Regions from separate parts of the Pseudomonas sp. MUP55 genome, predicted to be linked through region 1. Evidence: riboswitches for the same ligand, from Rfam matches in the RefSeq annotation. Region 1 holds a riboswitch; each other region holds the start of a gene.

Region 1 (10,308 bases):
CGAATGCCGATGGGAGATGCCGTCCCGCTCGATCAGGTTGGTGCCGCTGGCGGCCACGTCCAGCAACAGATCGACCAGATGGTCGGGCAGCAGATTGACTTCATCGACATACAACACACCGCCATCGGCCTTGGCCAGCACGCCAGGGGAAAACTGCGCGCGGCCCTCGCCCAGCGCGGCGTTCAGGTCCAGGGTGCCGACCAGTCGCTCCTCGGTGGCGCCCAGGGGCAAGGTGACGAACTGACCACTGGCGAGCAGGTCCGCCAGGCCACGGGCCAGGGTCGACTTGGCCATGCCACGCGGGCCTTCGATCAGCACGCCGCCGATTCGGGGGTCGATGGCGGTCAGGCACAGCGCCAGTTTCAGCGCGTCGGCACCGACCACGGCGGCCAGCGGGAAATGAGGGGTATCGGTCATCAGCTGTCTTCTTCTATATCCAGCAACAGGTTTTCCAACGCTTCGCGGTAGGCGCCCGGCTCTTGCCACATGCCGCGCTGCTGGGCTTCGAGCATGCGCTCGGTCATGTCGCGCAGGGCATCGGGGTTGTGCTGTTGCACAAAGGCCCGGGTGTCCGGGTCAAGCAGGTAGGCGTCGGCGAGCAAAGCGTACTGGTGATCGTCGATCAACGCGGTGGTGGCATCGAAAGCGAACAGGTTGTCCACGGTCGCCGCCATCTCAAACGCGCCTTTGTAGCCGTGACGCTTCACGCCTTCGATCCATTTCGGGTTGGCTGCACGGGAACGGATCACCCGAGTGAGCTCTTCCTTCAAGGTACGGATCTTCGGCAGGTCCGGCTGGCTGTGATCGCCATGGTAACTGGCGGCCTTGGCGCCGCTCAGGGTTTCCACGGCGGCGAGCATGCCGCCCTGGAATTGGTAATAGTCGTTGGAATCGAGCACATCGTGTTCGCGGTTGTCCTGGTTCTGCAGCACCGCCTGCACCTGGCTCAGGCGCTGGGCAAACTGCTCGCGGGCCGCGGTGCCTTCATCAGCGCCACCATAGGCGTAGCCGCCCCAGTTCAGGTAGACCTCGGCCAGGTCCTCGCGGCTTTGCCACAGGCGACCGTCAATCGCACCCTGCACGCCCGCACCATAAGCCCCCGGCTTGGCCCCGAAAATGCGCCAACCGGCCTGTTTCGCCGCGGCCTCTTCGTCCAGGCCCGATGCGCACAACGCTTCGCGTTCACTGCGCACCCTGGCGGCCAGCGGGTTCATGTCATCCGGCTCGTCCAGCGCCGCCACCGCCTGTACCGCCGCGTCGAACAGACGGATCAGGTTGGCGAACGCATCGCGAAAGAAGCCGGAAACGCGCAACGTCACGTCAACGCGTGGGCGGTCCAACAGGCTGATCGGCAGGATCTCGAAGTCATCCACGCGCTGACTGCCCGTGGCCCACACCGGACGCACGCCCATCAGCGCCATAGCCTGAGCGATATCGTCACCCCCGGTGCGCATGGTGGCCGTGCCCCACACCGACAGGCCCAACTGGCGCAAGTGGTCGCCGTGGTCCTGCAGATGCCGCTCAAGTATCAGGTTGGCCGACTGGAAACCGATGCGCCAGGCGGTGGTGGTCGGCAGGTTACGCACGTCCACCGTGAAAAAGTTGCGCCCCGTGGGCAGCACATCCAAGCGACCGCGACTCGGCGCACCGCTGGGGCCGGCCGGCACAAAGCGCCCGCTCAAGGCATCCAGCAGGCCATGCATTTCGGCCGGGCCGCAGGCATCCAGACGCGGCGCCACCACCATGCGCAGGCTCTCGACCACGGCCTTGACGTCCTCCCAGCCGGGTTCTTCCAGCTGTTCCAGCGGCCCCTCCAATGCCCGCTCGATCAGGCGCGCCGCGTAGAGTTCCAGACGCTCGCGGGTGTCACCGGCGGTGCGCCACAACTGCGCGTCGAGGGTGCGCAACACCTCGGGCCGACGCCCGGTCCACGGCTCGGCGAGCGCGCAGTCCAGGGGGTCGAAACCCAGCTCGAAGGCCTTGGCCAGCACCCGCAACAGGCTTGACTGCCCGCCACGGCCATCGCCACGGGGAATGCGCAGCAAGGCCAGCAAGGTGTCGATACGCAAGCGCCCCGCCGGCGACTCGCCGAAGATATGCAGGCCGTCGCGGATCTGCGATTCCTTCAGGTCACACAGGTAGGTGTCCAGGCGCGGCAACCAGATGTCGGCATCGGCATCGCCGTCCAGCTCGAGCTCCTGGTCGATCTGGGTTTCGCGCACCAGTTTGAGAATGTCTTTCTGCAGTTCGAGCGCGCGGCGCGGGTCGAGCAATTGCGCTTCGTAGTATTCGTCGGCCAGCAGTTCCAGGTTGCGCAGCGGGCCATAGGTTTCGGCGCGGGTCAGGGGCGGCATCAGGTGGTCGATGATCACCGCCTGGGTGCGACGCTTGGCCTGGGCGCCCTCGCCCGGGTCGTTGACGATAAACGGGTAGATATTCGGCAGCGGCCCGAGCAGCGCATCCGGCCAGCAATGTTCCGACAGCCCCACACCCTTGCCCGGCAGCCATTCGAGGTTGCCGTGCTTGCCCACGTGGATCAGCGCGTGGGCGCCGTAGGTATGGCGCAGCCAGAAGTAGAACGCCAGATAACCATGGGGCGGCACCAGGTCGGGGTCGTGATACACCGCACTCGGGTCGACCTGATAGCCACGCGCCGGCTGGATACCGACGAAGGTCTCGCCCAGGCGCAGGCCGGCGATCATCAGCCGGCCGTCGCGGCACATCGGGTCCTGCTGCGGAGCGCCCCAACGCTCGAGCACCGCCTGGCGATTGGCTTCAGGCAGGCGCTGGAACATGGCGTCGTAGTCGTCCAGGCCCAGGCTCTGATGACAGGGGCGCTGGTCGAGGCTGTCCAGGTCATTGGTGACGCCGCCCAGCAATGCATGGATCAAGGCCGTGCCGCTGTCCGGCAAGATGGCGGGCACGGGATAGCCTTCGGCCTGCAGCGCACGCAGGATGTTCAGCGCCGCCGCCGGCGTGTCCAGGCCCACGCCATTGCCGATACGGCCATCGCGGGTGGGGTAATTGGCCAGGATCAAGCCAACGCGTTTGTGCGCATTCGACACCCGCGCCAGCTCGACCCAGCGGCGCGCCAGTTCGGCGACAAAATCCATGCGTTCGGGCACGGCGCGGTAGCACACCACGTCCGACTGGCTGCGCTCACTGCGCCAGGCCAGGTCCTTGAAGCTGATCGGCCGGCTGATGATGCGCCCGTCCAGCTCCGGCAAAGCAATGTGCATCGCCAGGTCGCGCGGGCCCAGGCCTTGCGCGCTGGCCTCCCAGCCGGGCTGGTTGTCCTGCGCGCAGATCGCCTGAATCACCGGGATGTTGCGGCGAAACGGGCGCAGATGCGGCGCTTCGGGACTGGACTGGGCAAAGCCGGTGGTGTTGAGAATCACCGCCGCCTGCACGTCATCCAGCAGGTCCTCGACCACCGCCAGGCAGCCTGGCTCCTTCAAGCTGGCCACCGCGATCGGCAACGGGTTAAGACCGGCCGCTTGCAAACGCTGGCAGAACACATCGATAAACCCGGTATTGGCCGCCTGCAAATGCGAGCGGTAGAACAGCACCGCCGCCACCGGGCAATCGGCGCGCCAATCGGCTTGCCAGTTTGCAAGCTGGGCGTTGGCGGTATGCGGATGGTAGATCGAGGTGCGCGGCAAGCTTTGCGGCTCAGCCCAGGCATAGTCGCGCCCCAGGTAGCCGCTGGCCAGGCAGCGATAGAAATCCAGCGCATTCCCCAACCCACCTTGGCGCAGGAACTGCCACAGGCGGTCACGCTCGGGTGCACCGACGCTACTCAGGCCGCTGAGTTCCGGGTCCGGGCGATCATCCCCCGGGACCAGGATGAGCGTTACGCCGCGCTCGGCCAACGCCTTCAGGCGCTCGATGCCGTAGCGCCAGTAACCGATGCCGCCATGCAGCGAAATCAGGATTACCTTGGCGTGGCGCAACACCTCGTCGACGTACAGGTCGACTGAGGCATGGTTCTGCACTTGCATCGGGTTGGCCAGGCGAAAACTGGGGTAATCCTCGGGCAACTGCCGCGCTGCCTCGGCAAGCAGCGCCAGGCTGGAGTCGCCGCTGCACAGGACCACCAGCTCGGCGGGGGTTTGTCCAAGGTCGGCGATATTGTCGTCCGCGACGAAGCCGCCGGGCTGGGTCCTGAGCAGGTGCATGGGTCAGGCGCTGAGGGCGGCGCGCAGTTGCGCTTCAAGGCCGGCCGCGTCAAGCGCCTGGCCGATCAGCACCAGGCGCGTGGTGCGCGCTTCATCGGCGCCCCAGGCGCGGTCGAAATGCTTGTCGAAACGCGTGCCCACGCCCTGGATCAGCAGGCGCATCGGTTTGCCTGGAATGGCGGCGAAGCCTTTGACGCGCAGGATGCCGTGCTGCACCACCAGTTGCGTCAGGGCGTCGAGCAACAGGGCTTCGTCGGCTTGCGGCAGGTCGATGGAGATGGAGTCGAAGGCGTCGTGGTCGTGGTCATCCTCACCGTCGTGGTGATGGTCGTGATGGCTGTGGCGGGCGTCGATATGTTCTTCGGAGCCGGCGCCCAGGCCGATCAGCACGTCCAGAGGCACGCGTCCGCTGCTGGCTTCGATGACCTTGACCGCCGGCGGCAGCTCCTCGGCCACTTCCAGGCGCACACGGGCCAGGTCTTCGGCGCTGATCAGGTCGGCCTTGTTGAGGATCACCAGGTCGGCGCTGGCCAGTTGGTCGGCAAACAGCTCGTGCAGTGGCGATTCATGGTCCAGGTTCGGGTCGAGCTTGCGCTGGGCGTCGACCTGGTCCGGGAACGCGGCGAAGGTGCCGGCAGCCACGGCCGGGCTGTCGACCACGGTAATCACGGCGTCGACGGTGCAGGCATTGCGGATTTCCGGCCACTGGAAAGCCTGGACCAGCGGCTTGGGCAGCGCCAGGCCCGAGGTTTCGATAAGGATATGGTCAAGGTCGCCACGGCGGGCCACCAGTTCGCGCATCACCGGGAAGAATTCTTCCTGCACGGTGCAGCACAGGCAACCGTTGGCCAATTCGTACACACGGCCGTTGGCTTCTTCTTCGGTACAGCCGATGGAGCACTGTTTGAGGATTTCACCGTCAATGCCCAGCTCGCCGAACTCATTGACGATCACCGCAATGCGGCGGCCCTGGGCGTTGTCGAGCATATGGCGCAGCAGCGTGGTTTTGCCCGAACCGAGAAAACCGGTAACGATGGTGACGGGGAGTTTGGCCAGTGTTTTCATCGGATGCCCTTTGGGGCGGGCATACGGGACGATAGGCCCTGCGACGGCGCGCAGCAGCAGATTTCGTCACCGGATCACCCCGCCCGGTTGAATTGAAAAATCGTTTGCGAGGCAGGTCTCCTGGCTTGGGGCTTGCGGGTCTTGCGACCGGCGCTGGCTGCGCCTTCCCGCCGTATCGGCAGTGGCGTGGCAGTCAGTTGAACCCTTCACAGTTGCGGGGGCAGCCGCGGCTTGAACCGCGTTCCCTTCTTAGCTTCGACCTGGGCCGAAGAACCTCGAGCGAGCAAGGCTACGCAGTGCGGGGCAACAGGTCAACGTGATGAGGTTTGCGATGACGTAATTTGAAGTATTGCCTTGCGCTGGGTTACTGCCCGTGAAACAGCGGACATCGGGGCTGACGTATTAATTTGAGTATTTTCTCGAAGGCCCGCCAGGAACCCTTTGCCGACCAGCGCCACACAGATATCGCGTAGCCAAGAACATCGCCGATCCGAACACGTGCAGCGTCACATGAGTGGGCGAACTTAACTTATATCACCTGAGAATCAGACATGTTTGTTACCCCAGACACTACCCTGCTCCCCCCGCCGCAACTAAACGAAACATCGCGTGCGTCTGCACTGCACTTGTCGGCCGCGCCCCCGCGGCCTTATGAATCCTTGACTGATCAGATGCTGATGAAAGCATTGTTGCCTCACGCCAAGGTACTTGACCCCTATCACAACAGCGCCGTTACGTACCACGACCTCAAACGACTGTCAGAAGAAGGCATACAACCAAATGGTCAGCGTGCCACATCAGACCTGATTGCCTTGGTCCACGAATTACTGCAACGCGACGAGCTGACAAGTGACCTCGACATAGCGTCCGGTGCCGGGTACCAAAATGGCACGATAAAACTGGATTCAATGGCCAGGACAGCAGGCGATTTTTCCAGTGCCAGCGATCACCAACTGCTCCTGGCGGCTGGGAAATACCATAAAGCGTTTGATTCAACTGGCAACGGTTACGTAAATTTCAATGAGCTGAAACAAGCAGCAGGATTAGTACACAGTGATCGGTACTTTTCCGACGAAGCAAAAAGCGTCGCCAGCACACTATTGAACCGCCCGGAACTTCTTAAAAAGCTGGATATTGGTGTTGGCTTCCTGGGATTTGCAGGCAAGGAAGACCAACGGTATGACCTGGACAATCTAAAGTATCTAACACGCAACGCTTCACAAGAATTCAATCATCCCTTCAAAAGCCGCACAGACTGACAGGGCTACCAACACGGGTTACGTATGCCCCGTTGTGTTTATCGTGATGAAGCCAGGTCACTCACCTGATTTGACTCGTCTGAGCTGCTCATGGTCTTCTACACACCTTGTTTCGGGTGCCCTTCACAGGGTGAAACGGGAAACCGGTGAGTCACGCGTTGTGACGAGTCCGGTGCTGCCCCCGCAACGGTAAGCGAGCGAAGCGTCAAATCCACTGTGCCTGTGCATGGGAAGGAGATGCTTGAAAGGCCCAGTGCCCCTCGCAAGCCCGGAGACCGGCCCGAAAATTTCAGATAACAAACCCGCGGTGGGCGGGCGCTGTTCATAACCCTGCGTGCCCGGCTCGCGGGGTTTTCATGCGCTCGTTTCCCGCAAGTACCTGAAAGGGACGCGCCATGTCGATCATCAGCAGCACTTCGCCCACTTCCAGCAACGCCTCCACGCTGAGCCAACGCCTGAGCGCCGCAATCGGGGCATCGATCCTCGGTGCGTGCCTGGTGTACTTTGCCGGCTTCTCGCATATCGAGGCGGTGCACAACGCCGCCCATGATACCCGCCACAGCGCCGCGTTCCCGTGCCACTGAGGGCTGCCGAGATGATCAAGCATATTGCGCAAACCGCAGGTTTCACCGGCTTGCTGGCCGCGCTGCTGCTGACCCTGCTGCAAAGCTTTTGGGTGGCGCCGCTGATTTTGCAGGCAGAGGCATTCGAACAGACTCCGGCGACCACACAGGCGGTGCATGAACACACGGCCGATACCGCCGCGCATACCCATGATGCCGCGGCCTGGGAGCCCGAGAACGGCTGGCAGCGCGTGCTGTCGACCACCGGTGGCAACCTGGTGGTGGCGGTCGGTTTTGCCCTGATGCTGGCCGGGCTCTATACGCTGCGCCCGCCGACCCGCACCGCCCAGGGATTGCTGTGGGGACTGGCCGGTTACGCCACCTTTGTGCTCGCTCCTACCTTGGGCCTGCCCCCGGAACTGCCAGGCACCGCCGCTGCCGACCTGGCCCAGCGTCAGATCTGGTGGGTTGGCGCTGCCGCCTCGACCGCCGCCGGGATTGCGTTGCTGGTGTTCGGGCGCAGCTGGCTGCTCAAAGTGCTGGGCGTGGCGATTCTAGTGGTGCCCCATGTGATCGGCGCACCACAACCCGAAGTGCATTCGATGCTGGCCCCGCAAGCCCTCGAAGTCCAGTTCAAGATCGCTTCACAGCTGACCAATGTTGCATTCTGGTTGGCGCTGGGCTTGTTCAGTGCCTGGCTGTTCCGCCGTCAGCGCGACGACCAATACCCGGCATGAGCCTGGTTGTCGGCCTGGGCTGTCGGCGCGGCTGTGATGCTCGCGCCCTGCTGGAGCTGGTTGACAACGCCCTGGGCGAAGCAGGTGCTGACCGCCAGCACATCGGCGCATTGGCAACCATTGAGCAAAAAAAGCATGAGCCAGGGCTTTTGGCACTGGCTCAGGTACTAAACGTGCCGCTGCTGTGGTTCAGTGCCGCGCGCCTGAGCGCTTATGAACACCGCCTGAGCCATAAATCGGCCGTCGCCTTTGCCCATACGCAGTGTTACGGGGTTGCCGAGAGCGCCGCACTGGCGGCGGCCGAACAGCTCGGCAACCCCACTGCCCCGCTGCTGGTCACTCGCCGCAAGAGCGCACAGGCCACCGTTGCATTGGCTTGCGTGGGCTGCAACGCGGATAATCACCGCATCCGATCTTGAGCACTGTTCATGCTCACGCGATTCAACAGGAAGATTGCATGACCGTTTATTTCATCGGCGCCGGCCCCGGCGACCCGGAACTGATCACCGTCAAAGGCCAACGGCTGATCCGCAGCTGCCCGGTGATCATCTACGCCGGCTCGCTGGTACCCGCCGCTGTGCTGGAAGGTCATCAGGCGCAGCAGGTGGTCAACAGCGCACAATTGCACCTGGAACAGATCATCGAGCTGATCAAGACGGCCCATGCCGCAGGCCAGGACGTTGCGCGGGTTCACTCCGGCGACCCCAGCCTGTACGGGGCAATTGGCGAGCAGATCCGTCATTTGCGTGAATTGAATATCCCTTTCCAGATCATTCCGGGGGTCACCGCGGTAGCGGCTTGCGCTGCGCTGCTGGAAACCGAATTGACCCTGCCGGATATCGCCCAGAGCGTGATATTGACCCGTTACGCCGACAAGACAAGCATGCCCGCCGGTGAGGACTTCGACAGCCTGGCGCGGCACGGCACCACCATGGCGATTCACCTGGGGGTCAATCATCTGGACACAATCGTCGCCCGGCTGCTGCCGCATTATGGTACCGACTGCCCGATTGCCGTGGTGCACAGGGCGACCTGGCCGGATCAGGATTGGGCCATTGGCACGATGGGTGACATCGTCGGCAAGGTTGAGGCAAAGGGCTTCAGGCGCACCGCATTGATCCTGGTGGGTCGCGTGTTGACCAACGACAGTTTCAGCGAGTCATCGCTTTACCGTGCCGGTCACGCTCACCTTTATCGTCCCGAATAAACATCAGCACGCTAGATTCTTTATCAGGAAAATGGCGTAATTCGTTGAATTTAAAGCAATAAAAAACGGCGCTCACGGTGCGCCGTTTTTTGTTCGCAGTGAACGCCTTACTCAGTAGTAGGCGTTTTCTTTCTGCGTGTGGTCAGTCACGTCACGTACGCCTTTGAGCTCAGGAATGCGCTCAAGCAGGGTGCGCTCGATGCCTTCACGCAAGGTTACGTCCGCCTGGCCGCAGCCCTGGCAGCCGCCACCGAATTTCAGCACCGCGATACCGTCTTCAACCACATCGATCAGACTGACCTGACCGCCGTGGCTGGCCAGCCCCGGGTTGATCTCGGTTTGCAGGTAGTAGTTGATGCGCTCGTTGACCGGGCTGTCGGCGTTGACGTTCGGCACCTTGGCGTTCGGTGCCTTGATGGTCAACTGGCCGCCCATGCGGTCGGTGGCGTAGTCGACCACGGCGTCGTCAAGGAAGGCTTCGCTGAAGGCATCGATGTACGCGGTGAAGCTTTTGAGCCCCAGGGCGGTGTCTTCAGGCTTCTCTTCACCAGGCTTGCAGTAGGCAATGCAGGTCTCGGCGTACTGGGTGCCGGGCTGGGTGATAAAGACGCGGATGCCGATACCTGGGGTGTTCTGCTTGGACAGCAGGTCAGCCAGGTAATCGTGGGCGGCGTCGGTAATGGTTATGGCAGTCATGGAAACTCCTCACAGGCTTGCCGGCAGTTTACGCCAAATTATTACACAGGTACAAAGTCCTAGTGTTTTTGTCGGAAAAGCCCAACTGACGCCGTCAGAGGTTTTCATAGCGATTCATATCCAGCACGCCCTCTTCTACCGGCGTCGTTTCGCGGATGTACTGCGAAAGGTCATGAAAATACTGCCAGAACTGCGGATGACTGCGGCGCACACCCCAACGATCAACGATTTTCTCAAAACCCTCGGCGTCCTTGGCGCCTTCCATCGCCGCCACAAACGCCGGCACCTGCTGCGCGGGCACATTGAACATGAAATTCGGGTAGCTGCTGAGCACCCCCGGATAGATCGTCAGCGTGTCCAGCCCCGGCTGATAGCGATACGCCTCACCCAGCAGGAACGCCACGTTGCTGTGGGCGCGGTTGCGCAACAGGCTGTAGACCATGCGCTTGCCGCCGGGGGTCTCGATCCGCAGCATGGTGGCTTCGGGCAACTGGTCGATCACCTTGAGGCCCGCCGCCGGGCGCGAGGTCAGGCGACTCAGTGCTTGCTCGGCGTCTTGCAGCGCCGGGTCGATGCCGTCACGGGAGCAGAACGCGCCGGTGC
Region 2 (10,308 bases), 1.2 Mb from region 1:
GCGCCGTACGGGTTGGCAGATGTGGAGCAGGGCGTGCTGCGCATTAACCCCACGCATGCGGAGCCGGAGCTGTTTTTGCACAAGGCCCGCAGTTATCAGGCGCGCTGGCCTTGGCTCAGGATTGTGCAACCGGGACCCGCCGAATAACCCGCCGAGGGCGGTCTAGCGCTGCGCCTGTCACGATGGCCCTGCAAACCGAGATCCCGCTGACACCGCCGATCCCCTGTGGGAGCTGTCGAGCTTTAGCGAGGCTGCGAAAGCGGTGTGTCAGGCAATGAAAATGTCGACTGTGCCGCCGCCATCGCAGCCTCGCCGGGGCTCGACAGCTCCCACATTTGAGCGGTGTTGTTGGTCAGAACTGCACTCGTTTCGATGGCGCTGGAAAACCAGGATCCCGCTGACACCGCCGATCCCTGTGGGAGCTGTCGAGCTTTAGCGAGGCTGCGAAAGCGGTGTGTCAGGCAATGAAAATGTCGACTGTGCCGCCGCCATCGCAGCCTCGCCGGGGCTCGACAGCTCCCACATTTGAGCGGTGTTGTTGGTCAGAACTGCGTTCATTTCGATGGCCCTGGAAACCAGGATCCCGCTGACAACGCCGATCCCCTGTGGGAGCTGTCGAGCTTTAGCGAGGCTGCGAAAGCGGTGTGTCAGGCAATGAAAATGTCGGCTGTGCCGCCGCCATCGCAGCCTCGCCGGGGCTCGACAGCTCCCACATTTGAGCGGTGTTGTTGGTCAGAACTGCACTCGTTTCGATGGCCCTGGAAACCAGGATCCCGCTGACACCGCCGATCCCCTGTGGGAGCTGTCGAGCTTTAGCGAGGCTGCGAAAGCGGTGTGTCAGGCGCTGAAGATATCGACTGTGCCGCCGCCATCGCAGCCTCGCCGGGGCTCGACAGCTCCCACATTTGAGCGGTGTTGTTGGTCAGAACTGCACTCGTTTCGATGGCCCTGGAAACCAGGATCCCGCTGACACCGCCGATCCCCTGTGGGAGCTGTCGAGCTTTAGCGAGGCTGCGAAAGCGGTGTGTCAGGCGCTGAAGATATCGACTGTGCCGCCGCCATCGCAGCCTCGCCGGGGCTCGACAGCTCCCACATTTGAGCGGTGTTGTTGGCCAGAACTGCGCTCGTTTCGATGGCCCTGGAAAACCAGGATCCCGCTGACACCGCCGATCCCCTGTGGGAGCTGTCGAGCTTTAGCGAGGCTGCGAAAGCGGTGTGTCAGGCAATGAAAATGTCGACTGTGCCGCCGCCATCGCAGCCTCGCCGGGGCTCGACAGCTCCCACATTCGAGCGGTGTTGTTGGTCAGAACTGCACTCGTTTCGATGGCCCTGGAAACCAGGATCCCGCTGACACAGCTAACCCCCCTGTGGGCGCCGCGGTTGTTTTGGCTTCATGACGTGGGGACGAAGCGGCCTGCCTGTCATTTTTGCGGCGCATATTGAATTTATCTGCGCTAGTTTGAGTCATTGAAAGCAGAGCGTTGCTTTCCACCCACTCGACCTCAAGGACCGATCATGACCTTCTTCATTTTCCTGCTCGCCTGCGCCGCCGCCGCCAGTACCGGTGTGATCTTCAAACCCGGCGCCTGGTACGAATCCCTGGTCAAGCCCAGCTTCACTCCGCCCAATTGGTTGTTCCCGGTGGCGTGGACGATCATCTATCTGCTGCTGGCCTGGGCCGGTTATCGCTTGAGCCTGATCCCGGGCAGTGAAATGGTGTTGGCGCTGTGGGCGGCGCAGATTGCGTTGAATACGCTGTGGACGCCGGTGTTCTTCGGCGCGCATCGCTTGTTCGCGGGGATGGTGATCATTGTGCTGCTGTGGCTGACCGTGGCGGCGATGGTGGTGCTGGCGGTGCGTCTGGACCTGATTACCGGCTTGATCCTGTTCCCGTACCTGGCCTGGCTGTGTGTGGCGGTGGCGTTGAACTTCTCGATCCTGCGTAACAACCGCTGATGGCTTACCAACACTGGCCCGCCAGCGAGCCCGAGCTGGCGCAGATGCGCCGCTTCAATCAAACGCTGGCGTGGATGCCCCGCTTCAAGGTGCGCAACCGCGTCACGCCACGGCTGATCCAGGCGCTGTTGCGCACTCGCCAAAGCCTCAAGAAGGCGCCGGTGGTGGAACGCAGGCTCGTCGGCTCCGTGCCGGTGCGCATCATGCGCCCGGCCGGTGCACCCAAAGGCGTGGTGCTGGATATCCACGGCGGCGGCTGGGTGATCGGCAACGCGCAGATGAATGACGACCTCAACCTGGGCATGGTGCGCGCCTGCGACGTGGCGGTGGTGTCGGTGGATTATCGGCTGGCCGTCAACACGCCAGTCGAAGGGCTGCTGGAAGACTGCCTGGTCGCTGCGCGCTGGCTGCTGGAAGACTGCGCCGAGTTTGCCGATTTGCCGGTGATTGTTGTCGGCGAGTCGGCCGGTGGGCACCTGGCGGCGGCGACGTTGCTGGCGCTCAAGCAGTGGCCGCAGCTGCTCAAGCGCGTCAGTGGCGCGGTGTTGTACTACGGCGTTTACGACCTGACCGGCACGCCGAGCGTACGCACCGCTGGGCCGCAGACGCTGTTGCTCGATGGTCCGGGCATGGTAACGGCGCTGCGCTTGCTCACGCCGGGAATCACCGACGAAGAGCGTCGCCAGCCGCCGTTATCACCCTTGTATGGAGACTTTGCAGGCATGCCGCCGGCGCTGATGTTCGTGGGCGAGTTGGACCCGCTCAAGGACGACACGCTGCTGATCGCCGAGCGCTGGGCAGAGGTTGAGGCGCATCTGTTGCCTGAAACGGCCCATGGTTTTATTCATTTTCCGGTGGCGATGGCTGATCGGGTTCTGGCGTATAGCCGCCAGTGGATAACCGGCAGGATTTGCGCTGCCCTGCATCCCGAGCAGCTTCAGCCTTATTGAGGGTTTATGCACGAGAAGCCCACCATTGAGGCGGTTAGCGCTGCGGCTATCCCCGATGTTCTGGAATTTGTGATGCGGGCGCGTGCCGAGCTTTTTCCCCTGCTCAGCACTGCCGCCTTGCCGGACGATCTGGCGCGCTTCGAGGCGGTATACCTTCACGGAGGCGGGCGATTTCTGACTGCCCAGGCCGATGGGCAGATCGTTGCCGCCATTGGCTATCTGCCGTATGACGGGCGTTTCCCGCAGTTGAATTACCAGGGGCTCAAGACGGTGGAAGTGGTGCGCCTGTACGTACTCCCCGCATGGCGTCGCTTCGGCCTGGCGGGTGAGTTATACCGTTCGCTGGAGCTGCTGGCACGGGCCGATGGCGTGGAGATGGTCTACTTGCACACCCACCCGTTTCTGCCTGGGGCAATTGATTTCTGGCGACGGCAAGGGTTTGAGGTAGTGGACGTCGAGACGGATCCGGTGTGGCAGACCACGCACATGCATCGGGCTATGTAAGATCCTTGCGTCTGATCGTTCCCACGCTCCCGCGTGGGAAAGCCGCCCGTGACGCTCTGCGTCACCCAGCGGTTTGCGGGACGCGGAGCGTCACAGGCGGCATTCCCACGCAGAGCGTGGGAACGATCTGCTCGATGATCTGCTCCAGGCGTCAGTTGGAGCGCAGGCGCAGGATTTTTGCACCGTCAAACGGATCTGTCAGGTAATGGCCCTGCACCCCGAATGTCTCCTGTAGCCGCTGCGGCGTCAGTACCTGCAGCGGCGTGCCCAGCGCCACCAACCGTCCACGGTCGAGCACGGCCAGGCGATCACAGGTCAGCGCCTGGTTGAGATCGTGCAGGGCAATCAAGGTAGTGACCGGTAGCGCCTGCACGCCTTTGAGAATGGTCAGTTGGTGCTGGATGTCCAAGTGGTTGGTCGGCTCGTCCAGCAGCAGAATCTGCGGCCGCTGCGCCAGCGCGCGGGCGATGTGCACGCGCTGGCGTTCGCCGCCGGAGAGGCTGCGCCAGGCGCGATGGCTCAGGTGGGTGGCGTCCACGTCGTGCAGGGCCTGGCGCACGATGGCGTCATGTTCCTGCGACCAGGGGCTCAGTGCCGACAGCCACGGCGTGCGGCCCAGGGCAACGGCATCGAACACGCGGATGGCGTCGTCGGTATCGGCCTGTTGCTCCACCACGGCCACTTGCCGCGCGATGGCGCGACGGGACAAGTCGCCTAAACGCTGGTCGCCCAGGCGTACCTCGCCGTTGGCCGGCGTACGCAACCCCGCGAGCAACTTGAGCAGGGTCGACTTGCCCGACCCGTTTGGCCCGACGATGCCCAGGGTTTCACCCGACTCCACCTGCAGGTTAATGTCACGCAACAGCTCAGCCTCACGCACCCTGAAGCCCAGCCCGTTGCAACTTAATACACTCATCGCGCATTTCTCCGGCCGATCAGGATCAGCGCAAACACCGGCGCGCCGACCAGTGCGGTGACCACACCCACCGGAATCACTTGGCCTTTGATCAGGGTGCGTGACAGCACATCGGCGGCGATCAGAAACAACGCGCCGCCCAGGGCGCTGGCGGGCAGCAAACGCGAGTGCCCGGTGCCGAGTATCAGGCGTGCGGCATGGGGAATCACCAGTCCGACAAAGCCAATGGAGCCGACAATCGACACCATCACCGCCGTCACCACCGCCGCGCAGCCCACCAGCACAAACTGCACGCGCCGCACCGGAATACCAACGGAGGCCGCTGAATCGGTGCCGAAGGTAAACGCATCCAGCGCGCGCCGGTGCCACAGGCACACCACCAGCCCCATCAACGCCACCGGCACCGCCAGCCACACCGCCGGCCAGCGCACGCCGCTGAGGTTGCCCAGCAGCCAGAACATGATGCCGCGCGCCTGTTCGGAGCTGGCGGATTTGGTGATCAGGAACGCGGTGAGCGCATTGAACAGCTGCGAGCCGGCGATGCCAGCCAGGATAATCTGCCCGGTGCCGCTGGACGAGCCGCTGGCCCGCGCCAACAGAATCACCAGCGCGAACGCGGCCATGGCGCCGACGAATGCGCCGGCCGACAACGAAATCAAACCGCCGCCCACGCCGATCAACGCAATCAGCACCGCACCGGTCGAAGCGCCGGCGCTGATGCCCAACAGGTACGGATCGGCCAACGGATTACGCAACAACGACTGCAGGATGACCCCACACGTGGCCAGGCCCGCACCACAGGCGCCGGCCACCAGGGCGCGGGTCAGACGGTAATTCCACACCACGCCTTCATCGATGGGGTCCAGCACGTAGCCGGCCGCCCAGAGTTTGTTGGCGAGCACCTGGAGCACCACCTGCGGCGAGATGGCGGTTTCGCCGATGGCCACCCCGGCGAGCAGGGCGATCAGCAGCAGCGTGAGGGCGAGCAGGGTTCGTATCATTGCGGCAGGTCGTAGCTGTCGATGGCGGCAGACAGTTGTTCAAGGCCGTCGAAGGTGCGCAGGCTGGCCTGCAGCGCCAGGGCGTCGAGGATGATGATGCGGTTGTGTTTCACCGCGTCCATGTTGCGGGTCACCGGGTCGCTGCGCAGGAAGGCCAGTTTCTTTTCATGGTCGTCGGCGGGATAGCGGCGACGGTCCATGCGCGCAATTACCAGGAAGGTGGGGTTGGCCTTGGCGATGGTTTCCCAGCCAACGGCGGGCCATTCTTCATCGGACTGCACCACGTTGCGCAGGCCCAGGGTTTGCAGCATGAATTCGGGAACGCCTTTGTGGCCCGCCACGTATGGATCGCTGGCCATCTCGGCGCTGGAAAACCACACCAGCGCGCTGGCCTGCTTCAAACCTTTGCGCTGCACGGTGGCAATGGACTTGGCCAGGCGCGCCTTGAGTTCGTCGGTAAGCTGTTGGCCGCGAGCTTGCACGTCGAAGATCTCGGCCAGTTGGCTGAGGCTCTTGTAGATCGTCTCGATACGGAACGCTTCCAGCCGCGTGCCGTCGGCGCCTACGCGATTGTCCTTGGCTTCGCAGTCCGACGGTAGCAGGTAGGTGGGGATGTTCAGCTCATGAAACTGCTCGCGGGTGCCCACCACGCCTTGGGGGCCGACCACCCATTCCAGCTCGGCGGCCACCAGCTGCGGGCGCTTGGCGATCACCGCTTCGAAGCTCGGCTCGTTATTGGCCAGGCGCTCGATGCTGTCGTTCTGCGCTTTGTACTGTGGCAAAACATCGTTGAACCACAGCGAGGTGCCGACCACTTTATCGCCAACGCCCAACGCATACAGCATCTCGGTGGCGGCCTGGCCGATGGTCACGCTGCGCGCTGGCGCTTGCGCAAACGTGACGTGGCTGCCGCAGTTTTCCAGCGTCAGCGGGTAGTGGGTAGGCGCCGCGTGTGCCAGGGCACAGCAACCCAGGCCGATGATCAGGGCCGTAACGCGTGGCAGCATGGGGCAATCTCCGTTTGAACCGTAGGTGAAGCAGGGGCGGTACGGTACGGAAATACACCCACGAACGCTGCCGGCCGGGCAGGGCAAGGATGGCCTTCCCGGACACCCCGCCGGTTAGTCAGTCACTGGGCCGGCAGGTCTCCTGACTGATGCGTCGTCGCCATGCTCCAGCCTTCCCGGACAACGTCCAGTGGCAGTGGGGAGCAGGCTCGGCATCTACAGTTGCGGGGGCAGTTTCGATTGACGTCGCGGGCGGCGTTTCGAATTCCCTATTAGTCCCGTGGGGGAACCGGCGGCGCTATGGTAGTTGATTCGGCCCTTGAGAGGGAGGTTGAAGTGACGCCGGTCACAGGCGGATATCTCCAGGCCCGCGGATCAACGCTTCGATGCGCGTTCCCGTGGCGCGCTCTTCGTTGCTGAAGCCGTCGTAGTCGGCCAGGTTGCCGAAGCGGATGCCGGTCAACTGTTCGATCTGAATCACGCTGCGCTGGTAGGTCCTGAGCGGGCCGAACACCAGGTCCAGTTGGCCCAGTTCGCGGCTCTGGTCGATCATGTAGGCGCTGGCCGAGGGTTTGCCGTCGTCGCTGAGGTAGGCCACGACTTTCCAGAACGCCTTGGGGATTTTCACGCCACGGTACAGGCGGTCGTCGTCGGCGAACACCGGGCCGGTAAATACGCTGGCGCGGGCTTTCCAGCGCTGGGTGTTGTCGAGAATGTAATCCTCCAGTTCCAGCCAGGTCTTCTGGTTGAAGCCGGTCATCTGCGGCGAGCAGTTGGTGAAGTGGAAGGTGTCGCCATTGGCAGTGTTCGCGTCGTCGCCCCAGTTGGGGTCCTGGCGCCGCACCAGGTGGCCACGGTCAAGACCATTGCCGGCGTACAGGTCTTCTCCCACCTGGGCGTCGATGGGCAGGCGGCCATCGTAGGCCCAGCTGTCATTGCTGCGCACGATGTCCACATGCTTTGCGCCGTCGATGTTGACGCCTACATACAGGGCCAGCCGGCGGGAACGCGACATGCTGATGGAAAAGTGCGTGTAATCCAGGCGCCCGGGCTGGGCGTCGCCCGCCAGGGCCGGGTCAAGCGTGGGCCAGGGCACGCCAAAGCTGCCAAGAAAATCTTCGGCGTAACCGCGCCGGTCTTGCAGGTCCTTGGCTGAGGTGACGCGTGGCGTTGCGGCCCTGGCGTCCAGCAGGGAGGGGCTCGGCGTGACCACGGGGCGAAGGTCCGCCAGCCTTGGGCGCCAGGCCAGGTCGATTTTGACGGTACGTGCCGGCATGGGGTACTCCTGATGGTTTGGGATAAACACGACTGCAACATCTTTTCATGACAATTTAGCCAAGGCGGCAGACTCGGGTCTATCCTGAAACCGTTAACCGGCCGTTCACCACACGCCAAAAAGGAGCCAGCTTATGTGTGTTCGCCAACAGCGCAACCCGATTTTCTGCCTGATCCCGCCGTACATGCTCGACCAGATCGCGCGCCACGGCGATAAAGCCCAACGGGAGGTCGCGCTGCGCACGCGCGCCAAGGACAGTACGTTCCGCTCGTTGCGCATGGTCGCCGTCCCCGCCAAGGGTCCAGCCCGCATGGCGCTGGCCGCGGGTGCCGTGAAACAGCGCTCGATCTACAGTGCCGAAAACAGCGACAGCCTGCCGGGCAAGCTGATCCGCGGCGAAGGCCAGCCAGCCAGCGGTGATGCCGCGGTGGACGAGGCCTATGACGGCCTGGGCGCGACCTTCGACTTTTTCGACCAGGTATTCGACCGCAATTCCATCGACGATGCCGGCATGGCCCTGGATGCCACGGTGCACTTCGGCCAGGACTACAACAACGCGTTCTGGAATTCGACCCAGATGGTATTTGGCGACGGCGACCAGCAGCTGTTCAACCGCTTCACCGTGGCACTCGACGTGATTGGCCATGAATTGGCCCATGGGGTTACCGAGGATGAAGCCAAGCTGATGTATTTCAACCAGTCCGGGGCGTTGAACGAGTCGCTGTCGGACGTGTTCGGTTCATTGATCAAACAGTATGCGTTGCAGCAGAAAGCTGAAGACGCCGACTGGCTGATCGGCAAGGGGCTGTTCACGAAAAAAATCAAAGGCACCGCGCTGCGCTCGATGAAGGCACCCGGCACCGCGTTTGACGACACGTTGCTGGGCAAGGACCCTCAGCCGGGGCACATGGATGACTTTGTGCAAACCTATGACGACAATGGCGGCGTGCATATCAATTCCGGCATCCCCAACCATGCGTTCTATCAGGTCGCGACCCGGATCGGCGGCTTTGCCTGGGAGCGGGCCGGGCGCATCTGGTATGACGCCTTGCGCGACGCGCGATTGCGGCCGAATTCGGGGTTTCTGCGTTTTGCACGCATCACGTACGATGTGGCCGGGCGTCTGTATGGCGCGAACAAGGATGAGCAGAAAGCCGTTAAGGAAGGTTGGAAAGCAGTGGGCATTAACGTCTGACAATCCGCCACGGCGGTGAGGAACAGCGATGCGAATCTCGATCAAGGAAAACGGCGGCCCGGCGTACTTTCCGGGCCTGGCCCAGCCTCGCAGCGTCGAGCTCGATGCCCTGCCCGAGCAGGATCAGCAGGAGTTGCGGCAACTGATCGCGGAGTCGAAGTTTTTCCAGTTGCCCCAAAGCACCCGGCCCTCCGGCAATCCGAGCCAGGTGCATTACACGCTCACCGTGACCGAAGGCGAGCGTGAACACACGGTGTGCGTCCTGGCGCCGGTAAAGCCGCAGGCATTGGATGGGCTGGTGCAGTGCGTGCGGCGGCATATCCGCTGTTGATACGGCCCTTCAGGGCTGTCTGGGTCCAAATGTGGGAGGGGGCAAGCCCCCTCCCACATTTGATGTGTGTTGACGCCAGGGCTGTTTATTTACGATCCAGCCATACCGTCTGCGCATTGCAGAATTCGCGTACGCCGAAGTGCGACAGTTCGCGTCCGAACCCGCTTTTCTTGATGCCACCAAACGCCACCCGAGGGTCGGAGACGCTGAACGCGTTGACGAAGATGCCGCCGGTTTCCAGCTGGTTGGCGATGTCCCGCGCTTTCGCCGGGTCGGTGGTGAAGATACTTGCGGTCAGGCCGAATTCGCTGTCGTTGGCCAATGCCACCGCATGGTCGGCGTCGCGGGCGGTGATGATGGACGCAACAGGGCCGAACAGTTCCTGCTTGAACGAGGTCATCTGGTCGGTGACGTCAGCCAGCACGGTGGGCTCGTAATAGTTGCCTGCGCCTGCGACTTTATTGCCGCCCAACAGCAGGGTCGCGCCTTCTTCGAGGGTGGACTGGACCTGACCGTGCAGTTCATCACGCAGGTCGAAACGCGCCATGGGGCCGATGTAGGTGGTCGCCGAGGTCGGGTCGCCCATCACCAGGTTGCGGCTGGCTTCGAGGAACTTGGCGGTAAAGGCTTCGACCACCCCGGCTTCGATGATCAGGCGCTTGGCGGCGGCACAGACTTGGCCGCTGTTCTGGAAGCGGCCGATCAGCGCGGCCTGTACGGCTGCGTCGAGGTCGGCGTCGTTGAGCACGATGAACGGATCGGAGCCGCCCAGTTCCAGCACGCATTTCTTCAAGGCTGCACCGGCCTGGGAGCCGATGGCGATCCCGGCGCGCACGCTGCCGGTGAGGGTGACGGCGGCGATGCGTGGGTCGGCGATGGCGCTGGACACACCCTCGGTGGTGACGTTGATCACCTCGAACAAGCCTTCAGCGAAGCCGGCCTTGTGGAACGCCTGCTGCATCAGGTAGGCGCTGCCCATCACGTTTGGCGCATGTTTAAGCACGTAGGTGTTGCCGGCGAGCATGGTCGGTACGGCGCCGCGCAGCACTTGCCATACCGGGAAATTCCACGGCATCACGGCAAGGATCGGCCCCAGCGGGCGGTATTCGATCTGGGCGCTGCCGTTGTCCACCAGCGTCGGCTCCGGCGCGAGCATGGCGGGGCCGTGCGCT
Region 3 (10,308 bases), 1.5 Mb from region 1:
CGCGACGCCAGGCTTCGGCGTGTTCGGCGTAGCACGGCGACAGCACGCCGACCTTGCCGGACCGGCGCAGGCGCGGCAGTAACTGGATGGCGGACTGAGAACCCGGCACCGGCAACACCTGAGCGGCGCCATAGTAGTCGGCGGCCGCTTTTTCCAGACCGTCATCGGCCTCAGGCAAGCGGGCCCAGGCGCGCAGGGGAATCTCAGGGATCGGCCATGGCCAGGGCGCCAGGCCACTGGACAAATCCAGCCAATCGGCTTCGGCGATCCCGTATTCAATTGCCGCCTTGCGCAAGCGTCCACCGTGTTCAAGCATAAAATTGCGCCCCCGCGCACAGGATCAGCAGCCACAGCCAGACGCCGCGTTGCACCAGTTGCCAGCCTCGGTCGATGGCGTCAGCGTCGGCCGGCGGACCTTCGCCCAGCTGTGGACGCTGGTGCAGCTCGCCGTGATAAATCGCCGCGCCGCCCAGTTCGACGCCCAACGCACCGGCGCCAGCGGCCATTACCGGGCCAGCGTTGGGGCTGTCCCAGGTCGGGCCCTGGCTGCGCCAGCATTTGAGCGCCAGGCGCGTCTTGCCCAGCAATGCGTAGGTCAAGGCCACCAGGCGTGCAGGAATATAGTTGAGCCCATCGTCGATCTTCGCCGCCGCCCAGCCGAAGCGTTCAAAGCGCTCGTTGCGATAGCCCCACATGGCGTCAAGGGTGTTGCTCAGGCGATAGAGCACCACCCCCGGCACGCCAGCGACCACGAACCAGAACAACGCGGCGAACACAGCGTCGCTGCCGTTTTCCAGCACCGACTCGGTGGCAGCGCGGGCGACTTCGGTGCGGTCCAGCTCGCTTGTCTGGCGGCTGACCAGATAACTCACGCGTTTGCGCGCTTCGTCCAGGTCATCACTGCGCAAGGCCTGGGCGACCGGAATCACATGCTCTCCCAGGCTGCGCATGCCCAGCGCGCAGTACAACGCCAGGATCTCCAGCACCCAGCCGATGTAAGGGGCCCAGGACAATGCAGTCGCCAGCAGGGTCAGCGGCACCACCGCGATAAACCACGCGGTCACGCCATGGCTGCGCCAGCCACGGCCTCCGGTATTGAAACGTTGCTCGATGCGCCCGGCAAAATTGCCGAACGCCACCAGCGGATGCCAGCGCCTGGGTTCGCCCAGCAGCGCATCCAGCGCGACTGCGGCGACACACAGCAAGGCCACACTCATTGACTCACTCCCCACAGGTTTTCATACAACATGTCACTCAATGGCCGAGGCTCGGTCCAGCCTTCGAGCTGCAACATCGGTGCCGGATAGAACTCGGCGACCGGCCCCAGGCACAGCACCGCCAGCGGTTTGGCACCCGCCGGCAAACCCAGCAGGTCGGCCAGGGCCTGGGGTTCGAACAGCGAAACCCAGCCCATGCCCAACCCCTCGACGCGGGCCGCCAGCCACAGGTTCTGAATCGCGCAGGACAAGGAAGCCATGTCCATTTCCGGCAACGTACGACGGCCGAAAATATGCCGCTCGCGATCATCCATCAGGGCTGCTACCAGTACTTCGGCGCAGTCGTGGATGCCTTCGACCTTGAGCTTCATGAATTCATCGGAGCGTTCGCCCAGGGCTTGGGCGGTGCGTATGCGCTCTTGCTCCACCAGCTGTTGAATCCGGCCCCGTAACTGACGGTCACTGATGCGGATAAAGCGCCACGGTTGCATCAAGCCGACACTGGGCGCCTGGTGGGCGGCCTGGAGCAGACGCTGCAGCAATGCAGGCGCGACGGTGCCGCCGCTGAAGTGGCGCATGTCGCGGCGTTCGGCGATGGCGCGGTAGACGGCCTGGCGGTCGGCTTCGGGGAAGGCGTTGTCGGTCATGGCGTCATCGGGGGCAAGCCCCCTCCCACATTGGATTGGGTTTCAACGCCGTCAATTGTGGGAGGAGGCTTGCCCCCTTCCACATTGGATTGGGTTTCAACGCCGTCAATTGTGGGAGGAGACTTGCCCCCTTCCACATTGGATTGGGTTTCAACGCCGTCAATTGTGGGAGGAGACTTGCCCCCTTCCACATTGGATTGGGTTTCAACGCCGTCAATTGTGGGAGGGGGCTTGCCCCCGATAGCGGTGTCGGGGCCCGGCGCAAACAGCGCGGCCACCGCTGTCGGATTGGACGGAAAGTAAAAGTGCACGTAGGAAGCGGTCATTCGCCCTTGTCGATAAACCGCCTCTGCGCCGCGTCCGCCATTGGGGCTCAGGCCACGGGCGATCGGCTGGCATTCGGTGCTGGTGAGGGAATGGTGGTAGGTGTGGCCACGCAATGTGCCTTCCGGCAACTCGACGCTTTGCAGCGCCAGCGCCGCCAGTTTCTTTTGCATCACCGCATCGCCCTGCAAAAGGCCCAGCAGTTCGGCGCGGTTGCCGTCGACGTCGGTGAGCGAGTCAAGCAGGTACAGCATGCCGCCGCATTCGGCGAGCAAGGGCTTGCCGGCCGCATGATGAGCGCGGATGGCATCAAGCATCGGTGTGTTTGCCGACAGGGCCTGGTGATGCAGCTCCGGGTAACCGCCAGGTAGATACAGGCTATCGGCTTCAGGCAATGCGCCGTCATGGATCGGCGAAAAGAAACTCAACTCGGCGCCCATCGCCCGCAGCAGGTCCAGACTGGCGCCGTAGGTAAACGCGAAGGCCTCGTCACGGGCCACAGCAATGCGTACCCCGGTGAGCAGCGGCTCGGCGGCGATCACCTGCGGCGCGGCGAAGGTCACCGGCGGCGGCAGGGCGACTTCGCAACTGCTGCCCAACGCCTGAGCGGCAGCGTCCAGGCGCATGTCGAGGTCATTGAGTTCGCTGGCCTGCACCAGGCCCAAGTGACGGCTGGGCAATTCGATGCCGGTTTCACGCGAAAGCGCGCCGTACCAGCGCAACCCTTCGGTCAGGCTGCCTTCCAGCAACTGCGCATGGCGCAAGGTGCCGACACGATTGGCGAGCACGCCGGCAAATGGCAGGTCCGGCTGGTAGCGCGCCAGCCCCAGCGCGAGCGCGCCAAAGGTTTGCGCCATGGCCGTGCCGTCGATCACCCCCAGCACCGGCACACCGAAGTGCCGTGCCAGGTCGGCGCTGGACGGCGTGCCGTCGAACAGGCCCATCACGCCCTCGATCAGGATCAGGTCGGCCTCCCCCGCCGCTTCCCACAACAGACGTCGACTTTCCTGCTCGCCGACCATCCACATGTCCAATTGATACACCGGCGCGCCGCTGGCGCGTTCGTGAATCATCGGGTCGAGGAAGTCCGGCCCGCATTTGAATACGCGCACCTTGCGCCCCAGGTTGCGGTGCAGGCGCGCCAACGCAGCGGTGACGGTGGTTTTGCCTTGGCCGGACGCCGGTGCGGCGATCAATACGGCCGGGCAATGACGGGGCTGATTCAAAGTTCGACGCCTTTCTGAGCCTTGATACCGGCCTGGAACGCGTGCTTGAGCATGCCCATTTCGGTGACGGTATCGCCCATTTCGATCAGCTCAGGCTTGGCGCCACGGCCGGTGACCACCACGTGCTGCATCGGCGGCCGCGCTTGCAGGTCGCTGAGCACCTGGTCCAGGTCGAGGTAACCGTGCTTGAGGGCGATGTTCAGTTCGTCCAGCACCACCAGGCCGATGGCAGGGTCATTGAGCATCGCCCGGGATACGGCCCAGGCCGCTTCGGCGGCGGCGATATCGCGCTGGCGATCCTGGGTCTCCCAGGTAAACCCTTCGCCCATCACGTGAAAGCGCACCTGCTCGGGAAAACGGCGGAAAAACAACTCCTCCCCGGTGCTGTTACGGCCCTTGATGAACTGCACCACACCGCACTGCATGCCATGCCCCATGGCCCGGGCCAACATGCCAAAGGCCGAACTGCTTTTGCCTTTGCCGTTACCGGTCAGCACCAGCAGCAAACCGCACTCATTGGGCGAATTGGCAATGCGTTCGTCAATCACGGCTTTTTTGCGCAGCATACGCGCCAGGTGACGCTCGTCGCGCTCGGGGGTATCGGTCATGGCAGCTCTCCGTTGGGGCTGGACAAAAACGGCGGGCAGGAAAAAAGAAAAAACAGACAGCCAAGCATCGCCCACCGTGATGCTGTTGAATGTTTCAGGCCGGTCTCCGGGCTCATGAGTGGCGTTCAGGCCGGCGCTGCGCCTTCCCATATCGTGTGGATACAGTGGCAGAAGGCAGCGTCTTGACTCATTTACCGTTGCGGGGGCAGCGCCGGAATTGCGGCGGCACTGTGTACAAGTGCGCTCACTCACCGGCTTCCCTGTTTCACTCTGTTGACGCATACGCCACAGAGCACCTGGAACAAGCCGCGAAGGTTAGTGGGTTGGGGGTGGAGCGTCAATTAAAGCTGGCCCTGTACTTGAACCATCAAGGCAATGTGCTTCTCTACCCTTACAGGTATTCAGGAGAACACCATGCCTAAAAACAGACTCGCCCTACTGATCGCGCTGGCCGGCACCCTCGCCGCCTGCGGAGAAAGCTCGACCCTGCAGGTGGTCGATGGCACCGGGCCCTCGCCGACGTTGCCGGAACCGAACGAGACGCTGATCCCCACCGTGAACATCGCCCCGGCTGTCGGCTGGCCCGACGGCGCCAAACCAACGGCCGCTGCCGGCACCCAAGTGGCTGCGTTCGCAGAAGGTCTGGACCATCCGCGCTGGCTGTATGTGCTGCCCAACGGCGACATCCTGGTGGCCGAGACCAACGCACCGCCCAAGCCGGATGACAGCAAGGGCGTGCGCGGCTGGGTGATGGAGAAGGTCATGGGCCGTGCGGGTGCCGCAGTGCCAAGCCCGAACCGCATCACCCTGCTGCGCGATGCGGACCACGACGGCGTCGCCGAAACCCGCACGGTGTTCCTGGAAAACCTCAACTCGCCGTTCGGCATGGCGCTGGTCGGCAACGACCTGTACGTGGCGGACTCGGACAAGCTGCTGCGCTTCCCCTATCAGTCTGGCGAAACCGCGATCAAGGCCACAGGCACCAAAGTCGTCGACTTACCGGGGGGCAGCCTCAACCATCACTGGACCAAAAACGTGATTGCCAGCCGGGATGGCAGCAAGCTGTATGTCAGCGTCGGCTCCAACAGCAACGTCGGCGAGAACGGCCTTAAAGCCGAAGAAGGCCGGGCGGCGATCTGGGAAGTCGACCGCGCCACAGGCCAGCATCGGATTTTCGCCTCCGGCCTGCGCAACCCCAACGGCATGGCATGGGAACCGCAGAGTGGCAAATTGTGGACGGCGGTGAACGAGCGCGATGAAATCGGCAGTGACCTGGTGCCGGACTACATCACCTCGGTCAAGGATGGCGCATTCTACGGTTGGCCCTTCAGCTACTACGGGCAACATGTGGATGTGCGCGTCAGCCCGCAGAGCCCGGAGCTGGTCGCGCAAGCCATTGCGCCGGACTACGCGGTAGGCCCTCATACCGCGTCGCTGGGGCTGACATTCGCCCAAGGCAACAAACTCCCGGCGCAGTTCGCCAACGGCGCGTTCATTGGCCAGCATGGTTCATGGAATCGCAAGCCGCACAGTGGCTATAAAGTGATCTTCGTGCCGTTCGAAGGCGGACAACCCAAGGGCCAGCCGGTGGATGTCCTGACCGGGTTCCTCGACAAGGATGAGAACGCCATGGGCCGGCCGGTGGGCGTGGTGGTCGATCAGCAAGGCGCTTTGCTGGTGGCTGATGACGTGGGGAATAAGGTATGGCGGGTGTCTGCTGCCAAGTAAAGATTCCCTGGGCCGATACAAAACCAATGTGGGAGGGGGCTTGCCCCCGATAGCAGTGTGTCAGGCACAGATACTGTGACTGATACTGCGCTATCGGGAGCAAGCCCCCTCCCACATTTGGATTGGTGGTTTGTTCAGGGATTTCGCGCCAGGTTTGCCGGCAACACCCGCTTGGCGCTCAGGTAGGCATTCTGCCAATACGCCTTTGACAAGGTATCCAGCTTCACCGTACCGCCGGTCTGCGGAGCATGCACAAAACGCCCCTCACCCACATAGATCCCTGCATGGCTCACCCGCGAACCACCGCCGGTGGCAAAGAACAACAGGTCACCGGTTTGCAGGTTTTGCTCGCTCACGTCCTGGGCGCGCATCACGATCAGCTCGCGGGTGGTACGTGGCAGAGAGATGCCGGCCGCGTCGCGGTAGACAAAGCCAATCAGGCCACTGCAATCAAACCCCGAGTCCGGCGTATTGCCGCCCCAACGGTAAGGCGTGCCGACCAGGCCCAGCGCGCGGAAGAGCACGTCTTCAGCCGCAGGCGAGAAATTCTGGGTGGAATAGTTGAACACCGGCTTAGGCTTGGCTGCGACGGGCGCGGGCGGCGGTGGACGGCTTGCGCAGGCGCTGAGCAGCGCGGCGCAAACAAGCAGAATGAGGCGGGCCGAGGTCGACATGGGCAGAACAATCCTGATCTGGATGCGGCTTTCGCTGCCGAACGCTGAAAACCAGAACGCGCAAGCAAAGCTCGCGCGAACGGATTACAACAATGTCCAGGGATTCTAGCGCTTACACGTCAAACTTCAAGTATCACTTTAACTTTACTTACTGGCGGTAACCGTAGACGGGGCCATGGCGAGTGCACGCTTGGCTTCGATAAAGGTTTTGCTCCAGTAGCTGTCGCCCAGGTTATCGACCCGAACACCACCACTGCGACGGCTGCTGGAGTGGATAAACTGGTTATCACCCAAGTAGATACCGGCGTGGCTGACACGACCGCGACCGGCCGTACTAAAGAAAAGCAGATCACCAGGCTTGAGGTTGTTGCGCGCGACCAACGGTGCTTTCACGTTGATCATTTCGCGAGTGGAGCGCGGCAGGTTCATGCCGGCCTCTTCACGAAACAGGTAGCCGATAAAACCGCTGCAGTCGAAACCGGCTTCGGAAGTGCCGCCGAAACGGTAACGGGTACCGATCAGGGACATGCCGCGTTCGAGAATGCTGTCGGCCAGAACAGGCAGCTGGTAAGGCTTGCTGCCGGAGAAATCGGTGAGTTCTTTTTCGGTTGCCAGCTCTTCTTCATAAACAGAAGCAGACTGTGCAGCAACGAATTTAGCCTGATTTTGAACCTGTGGTTTTTGCTGCTCTGCCACCTGCTGGGGGTGGGAGGCGCAACCAAACAACAGGGTAACGAGTGCGAGAGGCACGAGGGGTGCGAAGCGATTTAGCATGGGCACGACCGTGGCTGATGTGTAAAGAAGGCGAGACTATGCCCTCTATCACATCGATTTGCAAATTCAATCGAGTTCTTTGTGACTTCTCGTTTGGACTATGCCATCTAAGCCCTCAATCCCTGATACCCGCCGCTTGCGTGGCCAAACCGGCCAAAACGCAGGTTTTCTGGCGCCTGGAATTTGCCCAGGCCTTGAAATACAAGGGCTGGCTACCAGCCGAGGGTTTCCTTGAGAAAGGGAATGGTGAGCTTGCGCTGGGCCTGCAACGAGGCCTGGTCGAGTTGTTCGAGCAAGTCGAACAGCGCGCTCATGCTGCGTGTGCCACGGGTGAGGATGAAGTGGCCGACTTCGTCGGTCAGGTGCAGGCCGCGACGCGAGGCGCGCAGTTGCAGGGCGCGTAACTTGTCCTCGTCGGACAACGGGCGCATCTGGAAGATCAGCGCCAGCGTCAGGCGCGACTTGAGGTCGGCCAGCTTCACCGGCAGCTCGCGGGGCGACGTCGACGCGGCGATCAGCAGGCGCCGCCCACTGTCACGCAGGCGGTTGAACAGATGAAACAGCGCCTCTTCCCAATCGGCCTTGCCCGCGATGGCCTGCAGATCGTCCAGACACACCAGTTCGTATTGTTCGAGGTTGTCGAAGATGCCGACACCATGGTCCATCAGCTCAGCCAGGGGCAGGTAGACCGCCGGCTCGCCCATTTGCTCGAAGCGCAGGCATGCGGCCTGCAGCAAGTGGGTACGCCCTACGCCATGCTTGCCCCACAGATAGATCAGGCTTTCAGTCCACCCGGCGTCGGCTTCGCAGAGGCGCTCGACATAGCCGAGTGCAGCGGCATTGGCGCCTGGGTAGTAGTTGATAAAGGTAGCGTCGTCACGCAGACGCACACCTAGGGGCAGCTGAATCGGTTTCATGCTGACTGAACGGCTCCCATCGAACCGTGAGTGGCCTCTGTGTAAAGTTTGCAAAGTTTATACTCGTGGCGCTGGGTGCACAATGCAGCAGACCGCAAGCAAAATCAAAGGTTTGCGTTAACTTGCAGGTTTACGTGGATTGTTTGACGCCCCCCTCCCCTTAAACAACAAACCCGGCCATGGGCCGGGTTTGCGTTATCGCGATTACAGGTCGGGGTCTTCAACCCCCGTGTACACGTCCGAATCCTTGTACAAATCGTGCACATGCCGCACCAGCACCATGATCACCGCCGCCACCGGCAGCGCCAGCAGGATGCCGGTAAAGCCGAACAACTCACCGCCCGCCAGGATCGCAAAAATCACCGCCACCGGATGCAGGCCGATGCGGTCTCCCACCAGCAGCGGCGTCAGCACCATGCCTTCCAGCGCCTGGCCGACCATGAACACCGCGACAATCCCCAGCATCGGGTACAGGTCACCGCCGAACTGGAACAGCCCCGCCACCAGCGCCGCACCGATGCCGATCACGAAGCCCATGTAAGGCACGATTGCCGCCAGGCCGGCGATCAGGCCGATCAACAAGCCCAGCTCCAGGCCGATCGCCATCAAGCCGGCGGCATAGATGATGCCCAGCGCCAGCATCACCAGCAATTGCCCGCGCACGAACGCGCCCAGCACCTCATGACACTCGCCCGCCAGGGACACGATGCGTTCCTCACGGTCGCGCGGCAGCAAGCTGCGGATCTTGGCCACCATGATGTCCCAGTCACGCAGCAAGTAGAACGCCACCACCGGGATCAGCACCAGGTTGGTCAGCCAGCCGATCAGTGCCAGGCTCGAAGCGGTGGCCTGGCTGAGCACCACACCGACGATATCGGTGGTCTTGTCCATGTGTTCGCTGATCGCCGCCTTGACCTTGTCGAACTTCCAGAACCCGTCCGACAGCCCCAGCTTGGCCTGGGCCCACGGCATGGCCGTGTGCTGCAACCAATCGAGCATCTGTGGCGCCAGTTCGTACAGCCGATACAGCTGCTTGGCCAGCATCGGCACCAGCACCAGCACCAGCGCGGTAATGATCAAGGTGAACAAGGCAAACACCGCGACCACACCCAAGGTTCGCGACAGGCCAGCTTTCTCCAGGCGATCCACCACGGGATCGAACAGATAGGCGAGCAGCAACGCAACCAGAAACGGCGTCAGGATCGAATGCAGCAAGAACACAAAAACGCACAGCAGGACAATCCCGCCAAGCCACACCCAACGACGCGTATCCGCCATAAACCACTTCCTCTGTTATTGACTTGCCGCTTCTATATAGAAGGAAGGCCACTTACCAACGAAAACGTAACTGCGCCTGGGGTTCAGGCGCGGCGACCGGTTGAGCGCCATCGGCCGCTGGCTGCTGGGCGGCAGGTTCGCCGGCCGGCACCTCCTGCAACTTGGCCAGGCTCAACTGGGTACGCAACTGATCGGCGCTGCCATTGACGCGATACACAATGCGACTGCCATCGACCCGCTGCGGCTGACCACCAAAGGGCTCCAGCAGACGGCCCAGCACGGCGTAACGCTCCAGAGTCATGCCTTGCACCTCAAGCAACTGTTCGGCGCTGACCCCCGGCTTGACCGCAAAACGCGGCGCGAGCTTCTGGCTGACCGCGAGCAATACGGCATCGGCGACCGCGCCAGTGTCAGCGCCCTGGACGCTGCCCTGCTCGGTTTTATCACCCAGCCACAGGCGCCATTTGGCCTGCCACTGGTTGCCTTCCTGGCGCGCATGCACCGCCAGCAACGCATCGGCGCCGTAGCGTTCGGAGGCCGCGCGCAACGGCGTGGCGTCGGCACTTTCCAGGTTTGGCGCGGTGGCGACCACCTGTTCGTCCAGATCACCCAGCGGCAGGCGCAGCGGCAAGCCTCGGTGCTGGGCCGCCCGGCGCAGCGCTTGAGCCACCGCCTGTCCGTCACCGACCAGGCTGCTGCCTTCGGTAGAGTCGTTCAGCCACCAGCCGAGGATTGAGGGTCGATTGCTGCCCCAGATCGCCAGCCCGGCGTCACGCAAGGCGCGATCGGTGCTGACCGGGTCGAAATCCACCTGCAGGCTTTCCGGCGGGCCGGCGTCGTAGCCGTATTGGCTGATGATTTGTTGCGGATCCTTGCGGATCGCCGCCAGGCCTGGGCCCTCGGCGGCCTTGGCAT

The links. A riboswitch is a leader RNA that binds a small molecule or an ion and turns the genes downstream of it on or off. The one in region 1 is predicted to bind cobalamin.
Positions count from the first base shown of each region.
Region 2: linked by a shared signal. The riboswitch ahead of SC318_RS17425 (ABC transporter substrate-binding protein) and the one ahead of cobW (cobalamin biosynthesis protein CobW) in region 1 are both predicted to bind cobalamin.
Region 3: linked by a shared signal. The riboswitch ahead of cobO (cob(I)yrinic acid a,c-diamide adenosyltransferase) and the one ahead of cobW (cobalamin biosynthesis protein CobW) in region 1 are both predicted to bind cobalamin.

Region 1 covers NZ_CP138214.1:2,649,634-2,659,941, reverse strand. The annotation lists gene SC318_RS11935 (magnesium chelatase ATPase subunit I) at 1-417, opposite strand, end outside; gene cobN (cobaltochelatase subunit CobN) at 417-4,178, opposite strand; gene cobW (cobalamin biosynthesis protein CobW) at 4,182-5,243, opposite strand; cobalamin riboswitch at 5,336-5,536, opposite strand; gene SC318_RS11920 (hypothetical protein) at 5,921-6,502, shown strand; cobalamin riboswitch at 6,600-6,801, shown strand; gene SC318_RS11915 (CbtB domain-containing protein) at 6,898-7,086, shown strand; gene SC318_RS11910 (CbtA family protein) at 7,098-7,802, shown strand; gene SC318_RS11905 (cobalamin biosynthesis protein) at 7,799-8,221, shown strand; gene cobM (precorrin-4 C(11)-methyltransferase) at 8,260-9,009, shown strand; gene nfuA (Fe-S biogenesis protein NfuA) at 9,121-9,705, opposite strand; gene SC318_RS11890 (fatty acid cis/trans isomerase) at 9,800-10,308, opposite strand, start outside.
Region 2 covers NZ_CP138214.1:3,875,049-3,885,356, reverse strand. The annotation lists gene SC318_RS17455 (nucleotidyltransferase family protein) at 1-147, shown strand, start outside; gene tspO (tryptophan-rich sensory protein TspO) at 1,516-1,956, shown strand; gene SC318_RS17445 (alpha/beta hydrolase) at 1,956-2,906, shown strand; gene SC318_RS17440 (GNAT family N-acetyltransferase) at 2,913-3,410, shown strand; gene SC318_RS17435 (ABC transporter ATP-binding protein) at 3,562-4,326, opposite strand; gene SC318_RS17430 (FecCD family ABC transporter permease) at 4,323-5,327, opposite strand; gene SC318_RS17425 (ABC transporter substrate-binding protein) at 5,324-6,334, opposite strand; cobalamin riboswitch at 6,449-6,643, opposite strand; gene SC318_RS17420 (DNA/RNA non-specific endonuclease) at 6,681-7,610, opposite strand; gene SC318_RS17415 (M4 family metallopeptidase) at 7,744-8,805, shown strand; gene SC318_RS17410 (protealysin inhibitor emfourin) at 8,834-9,136, shown strand; gene SC318_RS17405 (aldehyde dehydrogenase family protein) at 9,222-10,308, opposite strand, start outside.
Region 3 covers NZ_CP138214.1:4,197,170-4,207,477, forward strand. The annotation lists gene cobD (threonine-phosphate decarboxylase CobD) at 1-316, opposite strand, end outside; gene cbiB (adenosylcobinamide-phosphate synthase CbiB) at 309-1,217, opposite strand; gene bluB (5,6-dimethylbenzimidazole synthase) at 1,214-1,864, opposite strand; partial or broken gene SC318_RS18830 (cobyrinate a,c-diamide synthase) at 2,044-3,414, opposite strand; gene cobO (cob(I)yrinic acid a,c-diamide adenosyltransferase) at 3,411-4,022, opposite strand; cobalamin riboswitch at 4,102-4,337, opposite strand; gene SC318_RS18840 (PQQ-dependent sugar dehydrogenase) at 4,437-5,750, shown strand; gene SC318_RS18845 (C40 family peptidase) at 5,885-6,424, opposite strand; gene SC318_RS18850 (C40 family peptidase) at 6,569-7,198, opposite strand; gene hda (DnaA regulatory inactivator Hda) at 7,411-8,115, opposite strand; gene SC318_RS18860 (AI-2E family transporter) at 8,320-9,393, opposite strand; gene SC318_RS18865 (DUF2066 domain-containing protein) at 9,446-10,308, opposite strand, start outside.